DNA from 2 places in the Glutamicibacter sp. GQ173 genome. Region 2 is predicted to be linked to the other one. Evidence: riboswitches for the same ligand, from Rfam matches in the RefSeq annotation. Region 2 holds a riboswitch; the other holds the start of a gene.
The links. A riboswitch is a leader RNA that binds a small molecule or an ion and turns the genes downstream of it on or off. The one in region 2 is predicted to bind glycine.
Positions count from the first base shown of each region.

Region 1 (3,495 bases), on a different contig from region 2:
ATCCTGATCCGCGGTCCGCAGGTGCTGGAGGATACCCGCAAGCTGGACACCATCGTGCTGGACAAGACCGGCACCGTAACCACCGGCGTGATGACCCACCTGGGCACCGCAGCACTCGACGGCGTCGACCCGGCGCAGGTGCTGAAGCTGGCGGGCTCCGTGGAACACCACTCCGAGCACCCGATCGCCCAGGCCATCGCCAAGGCCGCAGCGGCCCAGGGCGAGCTGGCCCAGGTCACCGGCTTCGAGTCGGATCCCGGCGGCGGAGTCCTCGGCGTGATCGAGGGCCGCAAGGTGGTGGTCGGACGCGCCAGCTGGCTCGCCACCCAGGGCACCGATCTCGACCAGCAGGCCCGCACCATGCTCGCCGACGCAGAGTCCCAGGGCGCCACGGCGATCCTGGTCTCGGTGGACGGCGAGTTCCAGGCCGTAATCTCCGTGGCTGACAAGGTCAAGGATTCGAGCGCCGCAGCGATCAGCGAACTGCAGCAGCGTGGACTGCGCGTGGTGCTGCTGACCGGCGATAACCAGTCGGTGGCGGCCAAGGTCGCCGCCGGAGTGGGAATCAAGTCCGCAGACGTGTTCGCCGGGGTCTTCCCAGCGGACAAGGCCAAGGCCATTGCCTCGCTGCAGGAGCAAGGACGCGTGGTGGCAATGGTCGGCGACGGCGTCAACGACGCTCCCGCCCTGGCCCAGGCGGACCTCGGCATCGCCATGGGCTCGGGCACCGATGTGGCTATTGAGGCGGCCGACATCACCCTGATGGGCAACGACCTGCACCAGGTCACCGCAGCCATCGACCTGTCGGACAAGACGCTGTCAACCATCAAGATGAACCTGTTCTGGGCCTTCGCCTACAACACTGCGGGCATCCCGATCGCAGCCCTTGGGCTGCTGAACCCGATGATCGCCGGCGGTGCCATGGCGGCCAGCTCGGTGCTGGTGGTGCTCAACTCGCTGCGCCTGCGCCGCTTCGGCAAATAGCGCCCGGCCTGCAGCGCTTCCCCGACGCAGGTCATGACTTGCTTGAAAGTCGCGAAGCATCCGCTTTCACTCAAGCTCATGACCTCGTCCAGGGTTGCGACTCCGTCTTCGCCATAAGCCATAGCCTGCAGATTCCCTCCATGCATCGCCATGATTTGCGCCAGATCACTTCGAGTCCTGAAGTAATCGAGCGCTGGCATCCCAGTGCATACTTGCCATTCATCGCTCTTGATGAAGGCGGCCACCCTGCTGGTTGGGACAAGAGTTCAAGTCAGGTGCGGGAACAGTTTCGGGCAGACCGCCTGCAACACCTCCCCTTGCCTCCGACAAGGGCCCGAATTCCCGCGATATCCGCCAAGCCGGCTCGCGGCCATTCCTGCGGGACGGCCCACGAGGCAACAATAAAACTTTCAGTCGTGCGACTTGCATCACATTCACAGTTCTGCGCATACTGTGATGGCAATCACCACATATGCCGCTGATGCGTGGCGGGAGAGACTCGTCCTCACCAAGGGCGGGCGCCGTAGGAGCAATTTCCTCCCCGGGAAACTCTCAGGCACCCGTACCGCCACGAGAAGGCAACTCTGGAAAGCAGCACAGAATGAACTGTGCTCACCGAAGGAGCAAGCTTCGCCCAGTAGTCGGGTTGAAGTGAAAACTCTCAGGTTCAAATACAGATTGGGGAGGGACCACGAACACTGACGCTTTCGGCGCCTCCGATTCGACGGCTCTCTCCAGCGGCATAGGCAGCAGCTGCTCTCAGCGCAGCGGGCTGACGTTGCCTTCCCGGAGCCGGGCGAGTCTGGCGTTCCCAGCAAAGTAAGTTGCTAGGTGTCACGCCACACTCCTGGAAGGCAACCAGCATGAGTACCACCAGTTCTGATCCCACACTTGAACGCGGACTATCCAACCGGCATATCCAGCTCATCGCCATTGGCGGCGCCATAGGCACCGGCCTGTTCATGGGCTCCGGCAAAACCATCTCCGTCGCCGGCCCGTCGGTCATCTTTGTCTACATGATCATCGGCTTCATGCTCTTCTTCGTCATGCGTGCGATGGGCGAGCTGCTGCTGAGCAACCTGGACTACAAGACTTTTGCCGATTTTGCAGGCGACCTGCTGGGTCCCTGGGCAGCTTTCTTCACCGGCTGGACCTACTGGTTCTGCTGGGTGGTCACCGGCATTGCGGACGTCGTCGCCATCGCCCATTATGTTGCTTTCTGGTGGGGCGACCTCCCGCTGTGGATTCCTGCCTTGGCCTGCATCGCGCTGCTGCTGGTGCTGAATTTGGCCACAGTAAAAGCCTTCGGCGAAACCGAATTCTGGTTCGCGCTGATCAAGATCGTCGCCATCGGCGCGCTCATCGTCGTTGGCCTGGTCATGATCATCACCGGCTTCCAGCACAACGGTGCCACCGCATCAATCGCGAACCTGTGGGCCAACGGCGGAATGTTCCCCACCGGGTTCATGGGTTTCGTAGCCGGATTCCAAATCGCGGTATTTGCGTTCGTGGGCATCGAATTGGTGGGCACAACTGCCGCCGAAACCAAGGATCCCGAAAAGACCCTTCCGAAGGCCATCAACTCCATCCCGGTCCGCATCCTGTTCTTCTATGTGGGCGCCTTGATCATCTTGATGACCGTCCAGCCTTGGAAGCTGTTCTCCTCCGAGAACTCTCCCTTCGTTGGGATGTTCGCCCTGGCCGGGCTGGCTGGGGCTGCCGGCATCATCAACTTCGTGGTGCTCACCAGTGCAACCTCCAGCGCTAATTCCGGCATTTACTCCACTTCCCGCATGCTGCGCGGGCTGGCCTTGGAAGCCGATGCTCCGGCCGGCTTTGCGAAGCTTTCACGCCGCAAGGTTCCCAAGAACGCACTGATGTTCTCCTGCATGTTCCTGCTGGCCGGTGTCGTCCTGCTCTACAGCGGTGATTCGGTCATGGGCGCCTTCACCCTGGTCACCACGGTGTCGGCCTTGTGCTTCATGTTCGTCTGGACCATCATCCTGCTCAGCTACTTGGTTTTCCGCGCCCGCCGCCCTCACCTGCACGACGCTTCCAGCTTCAAGGTTCCCGGCGGACGGGTCATGCCGTATGCGGTGCTGGTCTTCTTCGGATTCATCCTCTGGGCGCTGACCACTCAGCCGGATACCTTTGCCGCCCTGCTGGTCACGCCAGTTTGGTTCCTGGTTCTGGGCTTGGGCTACCTTGTTGTTCGCCGCAGCCCGCAGCACGAAGCATTGCGTCTGGCCCACAGGGGTAAGGTGGCACACGAACGCTATGAAGCAGCGGCCTACCGCGACAGCCAGGCCTTCGGCCACGGGGAAACGTCATCTGTCGTTGAGTCTGCAGGGAACAAGGCACGCCAGTAGTCTGAAATGGTCCAGCATCGCTGGCTGCTGACCCGCACCTTGGCCAAGGTGCGGGTCTGCCTGCGCATTCACTGTGCGCCCTGTACCTTCACTGCAATTACTGCGAAGATGATACTGGCGGCCTCTGGCCTGCACCATGGGA
Region 1 is NZ_JCAXDT010000008.1:177,036-180,530, reverse strand. Features, by position in the region: gene AC6CHO_RS13860 (heavy metal translocating P-type ATPase) at 1-984, shown strand, start outside; glycine riboswitch at 1,464-1,562, shown strand; glycine riboswitch at 1,564-1,671, shown strand; gene cycA (D-serine/D-alanine/glycine transporter) at 1,848-3,353, shown strand.
Region 1: another riboswitch for glycine. It lies ahead of cycA (D-serine/D-alanine/glycine transporter); the one in region 2 lies ahead of gcvP (aminomethyl-transferring glycine dehydrogenase).

Region 2 (3,495 bases):
CGCCGATCGGGCCGACGCCCGGGCCGCCGCCGCCGTGCGGGATGCAGAAGGTCTTGTGCAGGTTCAGGTGGCTGACGTCTCCGCCGAACTTGCCCGGCTGGGCCAGGCCCACCATGGCGTTCATGTTGGCGCCGTCGATGTACACCTGTCCGCCAGCAGCGTGGATCTTGTCGCAGACCTCGCGCACGTCGGCGTCGTAGACCCCGTGGGTGGACGGGTAGGTGATCATGATGGCCGAGAGGACGTCCTTGTTGGCCTCGATCTTGGCATCCAGGTCATTGGCGTCGATGGTTCCGTCGGCTGCGGTCTTCACGACCACGACCTTCATGCCGGCCAGCACTGCCGAGGCGGCGTTGGTGCCGTGGGCGGAAGCCGGGATCAGGCAGACATTGCGCTGGCCCTCGCCACGCGATGCGTGGTAATCCGAGATGGCCAGCAGGCCTGCGTATTCGCCCTGCGAGCCGGCGTTTGGTTGGATGGAGACGCCAGCGTAGCCGGTGATCGCGGTCAGGCGGCCTTCCAGGTCGGTGATCAGTTCGCGCCACCCCTCGGTCTGCTCTGCTGGTGCGTAGGGGTGGATGGAAGCGAACTCTGGCCAGGTGATGGATTCCATCTCGGCAGCGGAGTTCAGCTTCATGGTGCATGAGCCCAGCGGGATCATGGTGCGGTCCAGCGCCAGGTCGCGGTCCGAGAGGCGGCGCAGGTAGCGCATCATCTGGGTCTCGGAGGAGATCGTGTTGAAGATCGGGTGGGTCATGAAGTCGCTGGTGCGCACCTGGCTGGCAGGGATCTCGAATCCTTCAGGAGCCGAGAGCTGCACGCCAAAGACCTCCAGCAGGGACTTCACAATGTCCGAGGTGGTGGTCTCGTCGGTGGAGACGCCGACCTGGGTGTCGCTGACCTTGCGCAGGTTGATGCCCGCTTCGATGGCCTTGGCGATGGTTTCCTCGGCGTTCTCGACGTTCACCACGACGGTGTCGAAGAAGGTTTGCGAGGCCAAGGTGAATCCGCCGGCAACCAGCGAGCTGGCGATCACGCGGGCGTGGTTGTTGGCGCGCGATGCAATCTGCTTCAGGCCTGCTGGGCCGTGGTACACCGCGTACATGGAGGCGCAGATGGCCAGCAATGCCTGTGCGGTGCAGATGTTGGAGGTGGCCTTCTCGCGGCGGATGTGCTGCTCGCGGGTCTGCAGCGCCAGGCGGTAGGCAGGAACTCCTGCGTCATCCACCGAAACGCCGACCAGGCGTCCTGGCATGGAACGGGTCAGGCCATCAGCCACTGCCATGTAGGCTGCGTGCGGTCCGCCGAAGAACAGCGGCACGCCAAAGCGCTGGGTGTTGCCCACGGCGATATCGGCGCCCTGCTCGCCCGGAGGGGTGATCATGGTCAGTGCCAGCAGGTCGGCGATCACGGTGACCATGGCGCCGGCTTCCTTGGCGGCGGCGATGATGCCGGCGTGCTCGGAGATCGAGCCGTTGCTGCCTGGCTGCTGCAGCACGATGCCGGAAATGTCGCCTTCTGGCAGGCCTGCGGAGAGGTCAGCGACCTCGACTTCGAAGCCCAGCGCGTCGGCGCGGCCCTGCACGACCTTGATGGTCTGCGGGAAGATGTTGGAGTCCAGGACGGTCTTGCCCTTGGCCTTCTTCTTGTTGGCACGGCGCATCATCAGCACCGCTTCGGCGGCGGCGGAGGATTCGTCCAGCAGCGAAGCATTGGCGATCGGCAGTCCGGTCAGGTCCATGACCATGGTCTGGAAGTTCAGCAGGGCTTCGAGGCGGCCCTGGGAGATTTCTGGCTGGTACGGGGTGTAAGCGGTGTACCAGGCCGGGTTTTCCACGATGTTGCGGCGGATCACCGCGGGGGTGATGGTGTCGTAGAAGCCCTGGCCGATCATCTGGGTCTTCATGACGTTCTTGGAGGCCAGGTCACGCAGGTGGGCCAGTGCTTGGGTTTCGCTCAGGGCGGCTGGGATATCCAGCATGGCGTCTTGGCGGATGTCTGCCGGAACGGCGGTGTCGATCAGGTCTTCGAGGCTGTTGTAGCCCAGAGTCTGAAGCATGGTGTCTACGTCGGAAGGACGCGGGCCGATATGGCGAGCAACGAATTCGCTATTCGTAGAAGCCGAAATCTGCGTGATGGTCATGGTGCTGGAGTCTCCACGGGGATCTGTCTTGGCGCATGCCAAAGGAAGGACGCTTTGCCTCCCCATCCCTGTTGCACTACCTGAGAGTTTTACGCGTCCGGCCAACTAAGCCGGGCGCTTGCACCTTCGGTGAACCGGTACTGGCCGGCTACTTTCCAGAGTTGCCTCGTGATGGCGGTACGGGGGCCTGAGAGTTTCCTGGGGAGGAATTGCTCCTACGGCGCCCGTCCATGGTGTGAACGGGGCTCTCCCGCCATCCGTCTATGGCGCACGCTGCCGGTCGGAGACCCGCAGCACACAACCATGTTACCTGCCTCGCGCGGAACATCAAAGACGCCTCGGCAGAAAAACTGACACAAAACTTCTAGCTCGCCGGGACGGCTAGCCGAACGTACTCGGGATACTTGGCTGACAAGGAGTCTCCAGAGGACGTTCCGGTCAGGCGGCGCTTGAGCCACGGCACCAAATGCTCGGTGGCCCAGCCCAATTCTTCCTTGAGCTTCTCGCCGCGCGAGTTCACGGCCAGCTCGGGCAGCACTGGAGCCTGGATCAGTTCGGCCCAGTTGCCCTCGGCCACCTGCTCTTCGCCCAGGACGTTGAGCACCTTGGAGGCCATCAGCGCATGGCCAAGTTCATTCATATGCAGGCGGTCTGCGGCCCAGTACCGCAGGTCCGAGAATTCCCGCCAGCGCCAGTAGTCGGCGATGATCGCGCCGTGCTTGTCGGCGATCTCGCGGACCTTCTCGTTATAGATGGCCGTGCGCGGGCGAGTCCTGGAAAACAGCGGGGACTCGACGGTATCAAAACCGGTAAAGAGCATCACGGTGCAACCAGCATCGGAAAAGCGGCGGATCATTCCGTCATAGCCGCGCATCAGCGCGTCCAAATCCGCGGTGGGGCGAAGGATATCGTTTCCGCCGGCGTAGATGCTCACCAGGTCCGGAGCCATGGACAGCCCCTGGTCAAGCTGCTGGTTGATCACCTGGCCAATTTTCTTGCCGCGCACCGCAAGATTGGCATATTCCCAATCCCCCTGCGCGCTGAGCACTTCAGCAACCCGGTCGGCCCATCCGCGCACCTGGTTTGGACGTGCTGCGTCGGCATCGCCAACGCCTTCGGTAAATGAATCACCCAATGCCAGAAATTTCTTCACTTCAATCCCACTTCATGTTCCTGATGATCTTGCGTAGTGCCACGAGGCTAGCTGGATTACGCTTTGGCGTTCTTGGCCAAGATGAGCTGACGCGCCAGCTGGCTGAGCTGCACCCCCGTAGAAACATCTCTGGCGCCTTCATTGCGTGACGGGATGAAGCCAAAACCCAACTGATAGGCCGGGTCTGCAAAGGCCAGCG
Region 2 is NZ_JCAXDT010000001.1:776,575-780,069, forward strand. Features, by position in the region: gene gcvP (aminomethyl-transferring glycine dehydrogenase) at 1-2,143, opposite strand, end outside; glycine riboswitch at 2,309-2,406, opposite strand; gene AC6CHO_RS03685 (SGNH/GDSL hydrolase family protein) at 2,508-3,296, opposite strand; gene AC6CHO_RS03690 (serine hydrolase domain-containing protein) at 3,353-3,495, opposite strand, start outside.